Regions from separate parts of the Arthrobacter sp. TMS2-4 genome, predicted to be linked through region 3. Evidence: riboswitches for the same ligand, from Rfam matches in the RefSeq annotation. Region 3 holds a riboswitch; each other region holds the start of a gene.
What was found. A riboswitch is a leader RNA that binds a small molecule or an ion and turns the genes downstream of it on or off. The one in region 3 is predicted to bind cyclic di-AMP.
Positions count from the first base shown of each region.

Region 1: another riboswitch for cyclic di-AMP. It lies ahead of ACX80F_RS15760 (C40 family peptidase); the one in region 3 lies ahead of ACX80F_RS11380 (NlpC/P60 family protein).
Region 2: another riboswitch for cyclic di-AMP. It lies ahead of ACX80F_RS14760 (LysM peptidoglycan-binding domain-containing protein); the one in region 3 lies ahead of ACX80F_RS11380 (NlpC/P60 family protein).

Region 1 is NZ_JBTNDI010000017.1:29,845-34,905, reverse strand. Features, by position in the region: gene ACX80F_RS15770 (DUF2269 domain-containing protein) at 1-159, opposite strand, end outside; gene ACX80F_RS15765 (TetR/AcrR family transcriptional regulator) at 524-1,120, shown strand; gene ACX80F_RS15760 (C40 family peptidase) at 1,270-2,217, opposite strand; cyclic di-AMP (ydaO/yuaA leader) riboswitch at 2,224-2,391, opposite strand; gene ACX80F_RS15755 (metal-sensitive transcriptional regulator) at 2,727-3,047, shown strand; gene ACX80F_RS15750 (heavy-metal-associated domain-containing protein) at 3,137-3,352, shown strand; gene ACX80F_RS15745 (heavy metal translocating P-type ATPase) at 3,618-5,061, shown strand, end outside.
Region 2 is NZ_JBTNDI010000014.1:29,337-34,397, forward strand. Features, by position in the region: gene mobF (MobF family relaxase) at 1-1,323, shown strand, start outside; gene ACX80F_RS14755 (metal-sensitive transcriptional regulator) at 1,410-1,820, opposite strand; cyclic di-AMP (ydaO/yuaA leader) riboswitch at 2,130-2,359, shown strand; gene ACX80F_RS14760 (LysM peptidoglycan-binding domain-containing protein) at 2,362-3,243, shown strand; gene ACX80F_RS14765 (cytochrome c oxidase assembly protein) at 3,499-4,476, shown strand; gene ACX80F_RS14770 (DsbA family protein) at 4,557-5,061, opposite strand, start outside.
Region 3 is NZ_JBTNDI010000008.1:20,213-25,273, forward strand. Features, by position in the region: gene ACX80F_RS11365 (MFS transporter) at 1-824, shown strand, start outside; gene serC (phosphoserine transaminase) at 879-2,003, opposite strand; gene ACX80F_RS11375 (metal-dependent transcriptional regulator) at 2,254-2,952, shown strand; cyclic di-AMP (ydaO/yuaA leader) riboswitch at 3,083-3,250, shown strand; gene ACX80F_RS11380 (NlpC/P60 family protein) at 3,256-4,227, shown strand; gene ACX80F_RS11385 (HNH endonuclease) at 4,439-4,936, shown strand; gene mobA (molybdenum cofactor guanylyltransferase) at 4,933-5,061, shown strand, end outside.

The DNA of each region.
Region 1 (5,061 bases), on a different contig from region 3:
GATGCTCAGGGGTACGAGGGCCAGCCGCCCGATGGTTTCCATCGAGGCGTAGGCGGCGCGCGTTGTCCACTCGTCCTGTGTCGTCGCGGCGGCGATGGCGAGGATGAGGAACGCCGCAATAGCGCCAAACCACCCGACGGACGCGCCCACGTGAAGCATGAGGGCTGCCTTGCGCAGGCGCGGGGGCATCACCATCAAGACGGAAGGACCTGGCTAACACTGGTTGCTGAGTCACCAAGGGCCCCGTGCATCCCGGGGCCGTGCTGGATGCCGAGGGCACTAGAGATCAGCAAGGCTGCGGCGATGACCAGAACGATGGCGAGGAAAACCTTCACCCAGCGGGGCATCGGCGGGCGAGGCGGACGCCGGTCAGCTTGGGTTCGGGTGCCGCCCTGATCGGTAGGGGGTCGATCCGATGATTCCGCTATGCATGGTCCTCTCAGCGCAGCCGTTGATTCCTCGATACAAACTGTACAGGGGCTGAACAGGTTGTATTAGGTGGAGCGCTTTGTAGGGTGAACCCATGGGGAAGTTGTGGAAGGACACCGTGCAGGAACACCGAAGCTCTGTCCGGGAGGCGGTGCTGGATGCGGTGGCACGACTGGTGGGTCAGGGTGGGGTGCCGGCTGTGTCGATGACAAAGGTTGCTGACGTGGCCGGAATCTCCCGCGCGACCCTCTACAAATATTTCCCGGATGTGGAAGCGTTGCTCGCGGCGTGGCACGAGCGGCAGGTGAATCAGCATCTGGTTCATCTTGGTCAGATGCGCGTTCACGCGGAACGAAGTGGGAATCCGCTTCAGACGCTGAGGTCGGTACTTGAGGCGTACGCGGTGATGTTGCAGCAAGTACCCATGGCGGAGGCGCCCGCGTTCCTGCACCAAGGTGTACACGGCGCGCAGACGCAGGAGCATCTGCGCGACTTTCTGGAGGCCTTGATCAGGAGTGCCGTGAAAACGTGCGCGCAGGAGGCCGGAGGAGGTGTCCGCTCGGACATTGCGCCCCGGGAACTTGCCCTGTTCAGCCTGCACGCTGTGAATGCGGCCGCCGCCCTGCCCTCTGCCGATGCAGCCCGCAGTCTGGTCGGTGTGATCGTGGACGGCTTGGTAATACGTCCATAGGTTCGTCCATAGGTCCGCTTCCGGTGAGCGCTCACAAGGAGCGGCCAGCGGCGTGGGGTGTTTTGGGCAGAGAAAAAGCGGCAGGCACCCCCGTCCAGGGCACCTGCCGCCTTCTCAGTCTATGGAGACGGCGTTCAGGTCAGCGAGTATTAGCCGTTGACTCGCACGAAGGACGAGCCAGCCAGGTCAGACAGCGGGTGCTTGATGGTGAGGTTCGCACCGTTCATGCCGCTGCTGATGACTTCGCCGTTGCCGACGTAGATGCCGATGTGACCGGGGCGGATGACCAGGTCACCGGGGGCGGGCGTGGAGACGACCGTGCCGTACTGGTAGAACTGTGTCGGTCCGAGGTCCCCGACGTTCAGGCCGATCGAGCGCAGGGCCCGCTCGACGAGGATGGTGCAGTCCTGGATGGAGCCGAGCTGGCCGTAGGCCGAGGCGACCAGGGCCGCACCGACACCGCTTGCCGAGACATCGCCGGCGGGAGCCGCAGGGGCTGCCGGGGCGATCGGGGCAATATTGGACGAGAGCAGCTGGACACCGGCCGGTGCTGCGGCAGGGGCCGGAGCGGTGTAGGAAACCTGGGTTGCCGGTGCTGCGGCAGGGGCCGGAGCGGTGTAGGAAACCTGGGTTGCCGGTGCTGCGGCGGGCACAGCAGCAGGGCTCGCGGCGGCCGGGGCCCACGTCGAAGCAGCGGAAGCACCGGAAAGGGTGATCTGCTGGCCCGGGTAGATGACCGAGGCGTAGGACAGGCCGTTCTGCGCCAGGAGCGCGTTAAGGCTGATGCCATGCAGGGCGGCGATGCCACCCATGGTGTCACCCGCAACGACGGTGTGGACGCCGGCTGCTGCAGCGGGAGCCGCGGTAACAGGTGCTGCGGTGGCGGGAGCCTGAACGGTGGTGCCGGCTGCTTCCTGCGTGTAAGTTCCGGCCTGGGCGGGAGCTCCTACGGCGAAGACAATACCGCCGGTCGCAGCTGCGATGATGGCCGGCTTGCCCAGCGCTACAGCGCCGGTCTTCGCGGAATAGGACAGCCCTTCAAGGGCGATCGAGTGATTGACGGTGGCGCGGTGGCGCGCTGAAGTGATTCGTGACATGCGTCGGTTGCCTCTCCCATGCCTGCGGGGTGAGCTGTCGGGTTCGGATGGGAGTGCACCCGGCCGCTTCATCCCAAGGGACGGAAATAAAGCGACTTAACCCCAAGGACCACGCGTGGTGGCCCGTACATCTTGGGTCCCCCGTTCCTGCCATACGGATATGAACGGACGTATCCCCGGCAGCGGCAGGACTCGGCATTCTGCCCGGGAGTGTTCCAGCTGGTGCTGTGAACACTCGATGACAATACCCCCCGCTGGTATCAAATGTCACGTTGGGGTAACGAACGCAAGGGAAAGGCCGCATGCAACACGCCGCGCTGCATGGAAGCGGGGCCCGAGGCGAACTTCGCTTGAGCCCGCCATGTCAAGGGCGCACCCGCACTCCCGTAGCCTGAGGCACCTTTTCGGAGCCAAGCAGGGGATGATTAAGGCGTGAAGAAGATCTCACTTCACCCCTCTTGTTTATATACCCCCAAGGGGTATATATTTTTGTTGTCGAAAGGAACGACGTGACCACCGAAACCGAGGCTTCTGTTCAGCGGGGATACACCGCTGATAAGGACGCCTACCTCCGCAGGCTCAAGCGCATCGAGGGCCAGGTGCGCGGTATTGCCCGCATGGTCGATGAAGACAAATACTGCATCGACATCCTCACCCAGGTCGCGGCCATCAATAAGGCCCTCCACGCGGTGAGCATCGGCTTGCTCGAAGAGCACATTGCGCATTGCGTTGTCGGAGCAGCTCATGAATCCACCCAGTCCGGAGATTCCGCCGCCGTCGACGCGAAGGTCAAGGAAGCGACCGACGCGATCAGCCGACTGCTTCGTTGACGGTCCGCCGGCAGCCTTGCCGGCTCCGGGCAACCCTGCCGGGTGCCAGATCCCATTCCTCCCCGCTCTGCCGAGAAAGAGAACATCCCATGCAAACGACCATTAACATCACTGGTATGACCTGCGGCCACTGCGTCTCGTCGGTCATGGAGGAACTTTCCGGCGTGCCCGGGGTCGAGGGGGTCGATGTGCAGCTCAACGCCGGTGGGGTCTCCACAGCGACGATCACGGCCGACGTGGATCCCGATCCGGCAGTGCTGAGCAAAGCAGTAGAGACCGCCGGTTACACGGTCGTCGACAGCTGACCCTCACACCACCACAGCCTGCATCCCGAACGGGATCCCCACCGCGCCTGTGCAGGGCACAGTTCACTTCCGCGGAGGAGTCGGCACGAGGATTTTCGGGGCGCCATTACGGTACTGAACCCCTGGCACCGCCAGGCAAGCGGTAGGACAGGGCCAGCGAAGCAGTACTTCCCGACGTCGTCCAGCGGTGTCATCGAGCACCGCGCCTCACCAGAGGCACCTCACCCACAGCACGTCATCGAAGCCACGGCAAGGAACTAGACGCATGAGCACCGACACAGGCGTGGGCACCACTGCCGGACAGATCATCGATCTCGACATCGAGGGCATGACCTGCGCGTCCTGCGTAAGCCGGGTGGAACGTAAGCTCGGAAAAATCGAGGGTGTTCAGGCCTCGGTGAATCTCCCACTCGAGTCCGCGACCGTCACGGTACCCGAGGGCGTGAGCGTTTCGCAGATCATCGACACCGTCAACGCCATCGGCTACAAGGCGACCCTGCGCAGCGCTAGCCAACCGACTCGGCAGCCCGCTACCGAAGCCACGGCAACCCGCGTGGCCACCCCTGCAGGTCCTTCGTCTACTGGTGCCGGCGATGACACTGCCGGTGTAGTCGCGCCCGGCTACCGGGTCGGTCCGGGATCGGAGGGGAACGCGCCGTCGGGGCTAGGCGGGTTCGCCGAATCACGGGAAAACGTTGACGCCGCCAGGTCCCGGGACGACGCGAAAGCCTCAGCCGCGGAGAGAAAAGCCAGGTCCTTGAAACGGCGCCTCATCATCGCAGCCGGTTTCACCATCCCGGTGACGATCATCTCGATGCTGCCGGCAGCCCAGTTCCCGCACTGGGGGTGGGCTGCCCTTCTCCTTTCCCTGCCCGTGGTCACCTGGGCGGCCTGGCCGTTCCACCGGGCGGCCGCAATCAACGCCCGCCACCTCTCATCCACCATGGACACCCTTGTGTCCATCGGTGTCGCTGCGGCATTCCTGTACTCCACCTGGCAGCTCATCGCTGATCCGATGCTGACCGCCCACACCGGCATGGACATGAGCGCCCACAGCCTCTACTTCGAAGTGGCGGCCGTCGTCACAACCTTCCTGCTGCTGGGCCGGTTCCTGGAAGCCAACGCAAAACAGCGCGCAGGAAACGCGCTCAAAGCACTGCTGAACCTTGGAGCGAAGGAAGCAACCGTCCTGCGCGACGGGGTAGAAGTGAAAGTTCCGACAGCATCCCTGACTCCCGGAGACGTCTTCGTCGTCCGGCCGGGCGAGAAGGTGGCCACCGACGGCTTCGTCATCGAGGGCCGCAGCGCGGTCGACACCTCCCTCATCACCGGTGAATCCGTTCCCACCGAGGTCGGCCCGGATGACACGGTGATCGGCGCGACGATGAACACCAGCGGACGCCTGCTGGTCAAAGCCACCAGGGTCGGCAGTGAGACAACCCTGGCGCAGATGGGACGCCTCGTCAGCGCCGCGCAGAGCGGCAAAGCACCGATCGCCAGGCTCGCTGACCGCATCAGCGCGGTCTTCGTGCCCATCGTTTTGCTCATCGCCGTCCTGACCTTCGTGATGTGGATGGTCCTCACCGGGGATACGGGCTCAGCGTTCACCGCGGCCGTCGCAGTCCTCGTGATCGCCTGCCCGTGCGCCCTTGGCCTGGCGACACCGGTCGGCCTGCTCACCGGAACCGGCCGGGGCGCGCAGCTGGGCA
Region 2 (5,061 bases), on a different contig from region 3:
CGCCGGTCGCCCGGAGAGACGCCGATGGACGCCGGGCTGGACAGGGAATGGGCGGCGCGCCCGTTTGCGCTCCTGCGGACCGACAAGCTCACGGACGCACGCACCTCCGCCCTGCTGCGGATCCGCTCCGTCGACCCCACTAAACCGGGCGACACAGAGACACAGAGAACTGTGTCCAAAGACCAGTGGACGGTGCAGGCGATGACCGTTGAGCTGGAACGCCGTGCCGATCTGTCCCCCAGCCAGGCCGCGATCGAGCGCACCGCCCGCGGGGAAGATCCCCGCACCGCACACCAGGTCACCATCGACGAGGCGATCAGACACGAGCAGCAACTCCGCGTCGTCGCACGACCCACCAACACCGGTGCTGAAGCCGGGGGAGAGGCCCCCGGCGTCGTTGCATCCGCTGTACCTGCCGCACCGCTCACCACAGCGGTTGTCAGCAACGACTTGGCGCCCACCGTCCTCCTTCGGGATCCGCTGGTGCCGGCCTCCTACCGGACCGAGCTCGACCGGCTCCGGGCGCACCTCGGACAGAAGGTCATGGTCCGCGGTGCGCAACTCGCGGAAGAAAAGCCCGCGTGGACGAACGCCCTCGGGCCCGTGCCCGGAAAAGACGCAAAGGCAGTCGAGTGGCACAGCATCGCGGCCGAGACCGAGGCATACCGGAACCGGTACAACATCGGCACCCACGAGACCTCGCTGATCCCCAAGCAGTACCGGGACGATCCCACCGCGCAACGCCTCATTGAGCGTGCTACGGCCCTGCACAAACACAGCGAGCTCACCATCGTCGCACCGAGGTCGGCCACGCAGATCCAACAAGCAGCGGATGAGGCGGCGATCGCCGATCGCATGACGACCGAGCGGGCCGCTGCCCGGCGCGTCATCGACCGTATGCGTGCAGAACGCGCCGCCGCCAGCGATCCGCTACCGGCGCCGCAGCAGCGAGAGGCACGGATCGTGGACGCCGTCCAGTCGGACGATCAGCCGAAGCAGTCGGAGAGCATGGCAGCGGCCATCGCCCGCGCCGTAACAAGGCACCGTGCACCCACCGACGGGACTGAACATGCTGTATCGGAACCGGCGACCGATTTGAAGGAACAGAGCTCAAAGGAGCCCACCGTTGGCGAGACCAAGAATGCCGCTCGTGCACCCGAGAGGACTTCCGGGTGGAGTACGCGGCAAGTCGAAGTTATCCGTCGACGGCGGGAAGCAGCAGCCAGTTCCGCACCGAGAAGGGAAGCATCCGAGGAAGCTTCAGCGGCAGCACGACGTGCCCAGGAATCTCAAGGACGAGACGAAGGCCGAACCCGACAGTAGGTGTTCTGGCACGGCAAGAGTGGGCGCGTCTGCCTGCCGATAGCCTCGCTTTTGTCGCCCTGATGCTTTCTGGATACGGTCAGCGACTAGCGCAGTAGTCGGCCTATTGCCTGGGTTGCTTCCTGGATCTTCGCGTCGACGGCTTCGACGCTTGTTGGGTCAGATGTGCTGTCTGTGCTTGCGGTTTCCCGGGCCGCATCGGCGACGCAATGCGTGAGGTGGCTTTCCAGAAGCCCCAGACTGAGCGCGTGCATGGCGCTATTCACGGCGGCGACCTGCGTGAGGATGTCGATGCAGTATTTGTCCTCGTCGATCATGCGGGCTATTCCGCGGACCTGACCTTCGATGCGCTTGAGTCGGCGCAAGTACGCGCCTTTGTCGGCGGCATAGCCGTGAGGGTGAGTTTCAGCGTCGTGCTGAGGAAGCGGGTCGGAAGTTGCTTGTGTCGGGGGAGTAGTCGTCTCATCCGTGACGTTCGATGCGGGATAGGTGGGCATTGTCGTCCCCTTCATCATCATCGACGCGCTGCTGCCCAGCACAGGTAGCCGTTGATGCGGTCCTCGGCCGCGCGAGGTACACGGCCATCACTAGTATCCGTCAACGACGAGAGGAGGTGAACGAACAACAGGACCGGAAGTTCCGCCTAAGCCCGTTAGCAAGCCCTGAAGCAGCGTGTCGCGACAACACGCCGGACGACGTTACATAAATGTGACTATCGATACCACCCTGGGGTATTCTCCTCAGGTGATCCCGGCACCCGTCGAGACCACTCTCCCGCGCAGAATGCCGAGTCCTGCCACTGCTCCGGGATCCGTTCGCACAATCCATATGGCAGGGACGGGGGAACCACGTTTCCACCGGGTCACCGCACGCTCTTTGTGTGATGGCCCTCGGGGTTAAGTCGATCCAACGACCGACGTGCCGGGACCTGCAGCAGCGTTTCGCTACTGCAGAAACAGCACTAGGGATGAAGGACGGCCGGGTGACTCCCATCCGAACCCGACAGCTCACCCCGCAGGCATGGGAGAGGCAACCACCATGTCACGTACGTCCATTCCCGCGCGCCACCGCGCCGTCGTCACCCACTCCATCGCCCTCGAGGGCCTGTCGTATTCCGCGAAGACCAGCGCTGTCGCGCTCGGCAAGCCGGCCATCATTGCAGCCGCGACCGGCGGCCTCGTCTTCGCTATCGGAGCCCCCGCCGCCCAGGCCGGCACCTACACGCAGGACACCCGCCCCGTCACCGCACAGGCTCCCGCTGCTGCCGGCGTTTACACGGTCACCTCCGGCGACACGATGGGCACCATCGCCGCCAAGCACGGCGTGAACCTCGATGCGCTACTCGCGACCAACGGCCTGTCCTACGCCTCAGTCATCTACCCGGGTCAGCAGCTCCGGCTTTCCGGCGGCGCCGCTACCAATGTTGCTGTCAGCGCAGCCGCGGTTCCCGCTGCAGCCCCAGTCAGCCAGGTCTTCTACAGCGCACCTGCCGCAGCCCCGACTGCAGTACCCGCTCCTGCAGCAGCTCAGCCCACATACTCCCTGACCTCGGCCGCTATCACCCCGATCGCCCCGGCAGCTCCCGCAGCGCCGACCGTTCCCGCTAGCGGCGTCGGCGCGGCCCTCGTCGCCTCGGCGTACTCTCAGATCGGGTCCATCCAGGACTGCACCATCCTCGTCGAGCGGGCCCTGCGCTCGATCGGCAAGAACGTCGGAGACCTCGGCCCTATGCAGTTCCTGCAGTACGGAACTGTCGTCGCCACCCCGGCACCGGGTGACCTCGTGGTCCGTCCGGGTCACGTCGCTATCTATGTCGGTGGCGGCAAGGTCATCAGCAGCGGCATGAATGGTGCGAACCTCACCATGGAGCACTCCCTCTCTGACCTCGCCGGATCCACTTTCGTACGCGTTAACGGCTAACTTCACCCATCGGTGAAGTGGCTGCCCTCAAGCTGAGATGGCGGTGAGCGCCCTGGACGGGGGTGCTTACCGCTATTTCCTTGCCCGCCCGTCACCGGTCCCCTGGATGTCGGTCCGGGCCGGAAGTAAGGCACTGGCCGCGGGCGCCATTCGCTCAGTGCCTGGTTCCGCTTAACGGGGTGTAGTGAGTTCCGACGGCCGCACACTGCACCCTAGACATTGGCGAGACCGTGAAGTTTGGATGGTTGTACAGCAATGAATGATCCGTGGGTCAGTGGGCCAGTGTGGATACCTGAGGCCCCACCATCGTGGGCGACCTACCTGGCACCAACGCTGCAACCGATTCCGCTCATCCCCGTAATCGCTCTGGTTCTGGGCGTGCTCTACCTTGCCGGGGCGATCCGCCTGTGGTCGATGGGCCGATCCTGGCCGATCTGGCGAACAGCGATCTTTTTATTGGGCTGCATCATCATCATGATCACCATGGGCGCAGGAGTTGAGGGCTACGGCCTTCGGATGTTCTCCGTGTTCATGTTCCAGCAGCTCACCCTCATGATGGCCGTTCCCCCTCTTCTGGTCCTGGGTCGACCGGGCACCTTGTTGCTGCGTGCGACCCCTCACCGCGGACTCGGGCGCCCGGTCCTCCGGCTCGCCCACGCTGGCCTGCGATCAAGGGCCGCCCGGATCGCCCTTCATCCGGCCTTCATGATTCCGGTGTTCCTCGTGAGCTTTTACGGGGTCTACCTCAGCGGCATCGCCGACGCGATGCTTCCCTCCTGGTATGGGCACATCACCCTGGAACTGCTGTTCCTGATTTCCGGGGTGCTCTTCACCGTCCCCGTGCTATCGACGGACCCGCTGCCGGTAAAGCAGTCTCACTTCGGCCGGTTCCTCGACATCTTCGCCGAAATGCCACTGCACGCCTTCTTTGGCGTGGTCCTGATGATGGCGACCACCCCTGTCGTCGATTTCTTCGGCACATTGCCCGTGGGGTGGGATGTTGACCCAATGACGGACCAGGGCATTGCCGGCGGCTTGGCCTGGTCGTACGGAGAGCTACCGTCTGTGCTGATGCTCCTGATCATCATGGTGCGCTGGCAGCGCGACGACACGGTGACATCGCGGGCCGCCGACCGGAAACACAATCTCGAGGGAACCCCGGAGCTCGACGCATACAATGCCTATCTTGAGCAGCTCCAGCAACGCTCCGAACGCCAGGATCGGCAACGATAAAGGACAGGACGACCTGCTAGCGTGGCGTCCCAGCTCCTGAGGTCCTCACCCGGGCACCTTCAGGGGAGGTACCGGAATTACTAGCCGGCGGCGAGTCGGACAGCCTCGCGGAAGTCATCGAGTGAGGTCAAAGCATTGTGGTTCTGATCATCAAGGAGAATCAGCGCGGGGGCTCGGGTTACGCCGACCCGTGCCGCTTCGATCCGGTCGGCTTCGATGCGTGCTCGCACCTCGGAGCTCTGCATGTCGGCTTCAAACCGTCTGCTGTCGAGGCCTAGCTCACGGGCAACAGAGACAAAGGCGTCCATGGTGACACGGGTGTGCAGACGGGGGAATTCCTGAGCTTCCGGACCTAGTGTGATTTTTTCCAGAAAGGGCAGGAAGCAGTTCTGGCGGTCGGCTGCCTCGAGCGCCTTCGCGCCCAGACGCGCCTGGTCACTCGTGGGAAGGTGGCGCGCAACGAAGGTGACGCGGCGGGAGTAGTCCACCTGGAGGTTGGAGAGAAATTCCTGGGTGGAGATGGTGCCGGGGGCGTAAAGGTCGATGAACTGCACAAGGATCGCCCGCTCGTGCGAGGCGCGCGAA
Region 3 (5,061 bases):
GGGCACGCCTCGTGGGCCCCGCCATCGCGGGGCTGCTCACCGCGGGCGTGGGGCCCGGCTGGGTGTTCATGATCAACGCCCTGACGTTCGGCGCCATGGTCTACGTGCTGCTCGTGATGCGCAGCTCCGAGCTGAACGCGCAACCCCGGCCGGCGCCGGGCAAGGGGCGCATCAGGGCGGGATTCCGCTACGTGCGGCACCGGCCGGACCTGATGATGGTTCTGCTCGCGATCTTCATCGTCGGCACCTTCGGACTGAACTTCGCCGTGTTCATCGCGGCCATGGCGCGCACCGAGTTCGGTCAGGGCGCAGGGGTCTTCGGGGTGCTGTCCTCGGTGATGGCCGTGGGCTCCGTCGCGGGCGCCCTGCTCTCCGCACGGCGCGACAGGCCGCGCCTGCGGTTCATCTTCGGAGCGGCTGCGGCGTTCGGGATCTCGTGCGCGCTGGCCGCGCTGGCCCCCACGCTGGTGCTCTTCGGAGTGGCGCTCGTGCCCGTGGGATTGTTCGCGCTCACGCTCATGACGAGCGCCAACGCCTACGTGCAGACCACCACGGAGCCGGCCATGCGCGGGCGCGTGATGGCCCTGTACTTCGCGATCTTCCTCGGGGGGACACCGCTCGGTGCGCCCGTGGTGGGTTGGGTCTCCGACATGTTCGGCCCGCGGTGGAGCCTCGGGGTCGCGGCGGCCTCGGGTCTGGTCGCCGCAGGTGCGGGGATCTTCTGGGCCTGGCGCTATCACGACGTGCGGCTGCGCTACGACCGCTCGGCGCCCCGGCGCCTGCGCATCGACCACGCGGCCGACACGCCCGACCCCGCTCCATAGGCCGGTGCGCCCGGGCTGGGTCCCGCCGTTCGCGCAGGCCGCTGCGGCGTGCTCCTACAGGAGGTGCTCGACCACGTGGTCGATGCACCCGATGAGGGCGGAGACGTCGTCGGGCTCGATCGCCACGAACGTGGCTACCCGGAGCTGGTTGCGCCCCAGCTTCCGGTACGGCTCGACGTCGACGATCCCGTTCGCGCGGAGGATGGCGGCGATGCGGGCGGCGTCCACGGAGTCGTCGAAGTCCACGGTCACGATCACGTTGGAGCGGTCCTCGGTCCGGGCCACGTACGGGCTCGCCACGGGGGAGGCATCCGCCCAGCGGTACAGCCGCCCCGCCGAGTCCGCCGTCCGCGCCGCGGCGAAGGGCAGGCCGCCCTGCGCGTTGAGCCACTGCACCTGGGCGTCCAGCGTCACGAGGGTCGCCAGCGACGGCGTGTTGTAGGTCTGGTTGAGGCGCGAGTTGTCGACGGCGGTCTGCAGGTTGAGGAAGTCCGGGACCCACCGGTCACTCGCGGCGATGCGTGCGGCACGCTCGAGCGCTGCGGGGGAGAACAGGCCGAGCCACAGTCCGCCGTCGGACGCGAAGTTCTTCTGCGGTGCGAAGTAGTACACGTCCGCCTGGGAGACGTCGACGTCGAGCCCGCCCGCTGCCGAGGTGGCATCGACGAGGACGAGCGCCCCGTCGTCGGCGCCCTCGACCCGCTGGACGGGTGCTGCCACGCCGGTGGAGGTCTCGTTCTGCGGCCAGGCGTAGACGTCGACCCCCGCCTCCGCCGTCGCGTCCGGTCGGGTTCCCGGCTCGCTCGTGAGAACACTGGAGGCGTCGAGGAACGGTGCCTTGGTCGTGGCGGACGCGAACTTGGAGCCGAACTCCCCGAAGGAGAGGTGCTGGGCCTTCCGCTCGACGAGCCCGAAGGTCGCGACATCCCAGAACGCCGTCGATCCGCCCACGCCCAGAACCACCTCGTACCCGTCGGGGGCGGTGAAGAAGCTACTGAGCCCCTCGCGGACGCGGCCCACGAGGTCACGGACCGGGGCCTGCCGGTGGGAGGTCCCGAGAAGGGAGGCGCCGGCGGCGACCAGGGCGTCGACCTGGCCGCTCCGGACCTTCGACGGACCCGCACCGAAGCGCCCGTCCGAGGGGAGGAGGTGTGCGGGAATGCGGGGCGATTCGCTCATGGGGGCTCCAGCTCTGGGGCGGCGGGGTATCGACCTCATTCTGCCCCAGCGGCTGACGGCCCTCCATTTGTTAACGCCGTCCGGGAGGCATGCCCCGGCCGACGGTCCCGACGTATCCAGGAATTGCCGGGCCCACGATGCCATGCGTTAACCTTGGGAGGCGTGGGGCGGAGCCGGGCTGATGGCCGCACCCCTCACCGGCGTGAGGCATCCAGCCGCGCACCCGCACCGCACCAAGGAGCTGAACCGCATGACGGACCTCATCGACACCACCGAGATGTACCTGCGGACCATCCTTGAGCTCGAGGAAGAGAACATCGTCGCGCTCCGTGCGCGCATCGCCGAGCGGCTGCGCCACTCCGGCCCCACCGTGTCCCAGACCATCGGCCGGATGGAACGCGACGGCCTCGTGGTCGTCTCCGGAGACCGGCACCTGGAGCTTACGGAGATCGGCCGACGCCGTGCCACCGGCGTCATGAGGAAGCATCGTCTCGCTGAGCGACTGCTGAGCGACGTGATCGGACTCGACTGGGCGTACGTGCACGACGAGGCATGCCGCTGGGAGCACGTCATGAGCGAGCGGGTGGAGCGCCGGCTGTACGAGCTCCTCGGCAAGCCCTCGGACTCCCCGTACGGTAACCCGATTCCGGGCCTGGCTGCGATCGGTGGCGTGGAGGCGGAGCAGTTCACTGACGGCGTCGTCACGCTGCTGTCCGCGATGGCCACCTATACCCCCGGCAGCCTGGTCACGCTCGCCCGCCTCGCAGAGCCCATCCAGGTGGATCCCGAACTCCTCACCCAGCTCGACGAGGGCGGACTGCGCCCGGGTGCACGACTCAGCCTCGAATCGGTGGGGGGCTACGTCTCGGTGCGCGTCCCCGGCGTCGAGGGGGCCCTCGAACTGCCGCCCGAGGTCGCCGCACACGTCTTCGTGTCACTCGAGGACTGACCGGAACACACGGGTCGTCACCAGAAACACACCATTTCGTGATCGGAATGTGACATACCTCGCGTCGTGCTGTAGCTTTCAACTCGTGCCGGACTCGCTACGAATCGGGCACTCTCCTGCGAATCGCCTAGCTCTGCCATCGCCGGGGGTCCGTCCGCACCATCGCATGGCAGAGGCGGGGGAACCAATTCTGGGTCTCTGACAAGAGATCCTCGGGGTTAAGTCGCTGTTTCCGCAGCGGCCGGGTGACTCCCATCCGAATCCGACAGCTCACCTCGCAGGCGTTGGGAGAGGCAATCCAACGTGTCCACATGCTCTTCACCGGGCCGCCACCGCGCGCCCCGAAACATCAGTCCGCTGTCCGGTCTGTCCGCCGCCGTCGCCTCCAACGCCGGATCCGTCGGCCGGCAGGCCGCCGTCATCGTCGCCGTATCGGGCCTGGTCCTGACCAGTGGGGTCGCTGCCAACGCCGCTGACGTCAAGCCGCAGCGGGATGTCAGGGTCTCCAACGTCTCATTGCCCTCCGCGCGGACCGCCGTCGTCGCCTCGAACACGACCGAGGTGTCCTTCGCCAGGACCCCGGTCAGGGTGAAGGCCAAGCCGGTCGTCGCCCCGAAGGCTCCGGTGCAGAAGGCTCCCGTCGTGGCAGCTCCGGTCGAGAAGGCACCCGTCGTCGAAGCCCCGGTTCCCGCAGCGCCCGTCGTCGCAGCACCCGTGGCCGAGGTCCCGGCGCCCGCCGTCGCAGCACCCGCGGTCGAGGTCCCGGCGCCCGCCGTCGCAGCACCCCCGGTCGTCGCCGCTCCCGCCGCTCCCGCCGCCGTCGCCGCTCCGGCGGTGGCAGCTCCGATCGCGGCGCCCGCCGCGCCCATCGCGCCGGCGCCCGTCGCGAAGACCCGCACGGCAACCGCCGTACCGGCGTCGACGCCCGCTCCCGCACCGTCCTCCGGCGTTGCGGCGACGATCGCCGCCGCGGCCAGGGGCCAGCTCGGCGTCGTGCAGGACTGCACCCGCCTGGCGAGCAACTCCCTCGCCGCAGCCGGGATCAACTTCCACGGCTGGCCGGCCGGCTACCTGTCCCTCGGCCGCACCGTGAGTGCCGGCGAAGCCATCCCCGGCGACCTGATCTACTATGCGGACGGCGGCATGGGCGCGGCCCACATCGCGGTCTACATCGGCGGCGGCCAGGCCGTCCACGGCGGATTCAACGGCAACACCACGGTCATCGCCCCGGCGGAGCTCGGCTCCGGCGGCGTGTACATCCGCGTGGGCGGCTGACCCCGAACGATCCCGCACAGGAGGACCGGCACGTTGTGCCGGTCCTCCTGTGCGTCGACCGCCGCGGGTGGCAGAAGGAGCAGCCCGTCGGCCCGGCGTTACGCGGACGGCCGGGTGCGGTTTACCCTTGCAGTGTCAATCCGAAGCTCTTCTCCCGATCCCCGGGATGGCAACCGGTTGCGGGGAACAGGTCAGCAATGGGGCACGTCGAATGCGCACTCTCGTTCTGAACGCAGGCTATGAACCGCTGGCGGTCGTCACCTTCCGCCGGGCGCTGGTCCTTGTGCTCACCGGGAAGGCGAGCGTCGTGGCGGAGGACGACGACCCGGTGGTCGGTCCTGCCGACGTCTTCGGGAGGCCGTCGGTGATCCTGCTCAACAGATACGTGAAGGTCCCCTATCGCCAGGACGTCGCTGCGACGCGGCGGGGCGTGCTGCGCCGTGACAACCACCTGTGCGCCTACTGCGGAAAGGCGGCATCCACCATCGACCACGTGATGCCGAGGTCGCGCGGCGGCGGCGACACCTGGGAGAACCTCGTGGCCTGCTGCCTCCGATGCAACAACGCCAAGGGCAACAAGACGCTCGCGAGCCTCGGCTGGTCCCTGAGGGTGGTTCCGCGTCCGCCCCGCGGCCCCCAGTGGCAGATCCGCGAACTGGAGAGGCCCGCTCCGCAGTGGAGCGAGTTCCTCGCGGAGACCGCCGCATGAGGGCGGACCGCCCGTCGTTCGACGCCGTGATCCTCGCCGGAGGGCGGTCATCCCGGCTCGGCGGCGTCCCGAAGGCCGGGCTGGTCGTCGACGGCGTGACCCTGCTCGAGCGGACGTGCGCGGCC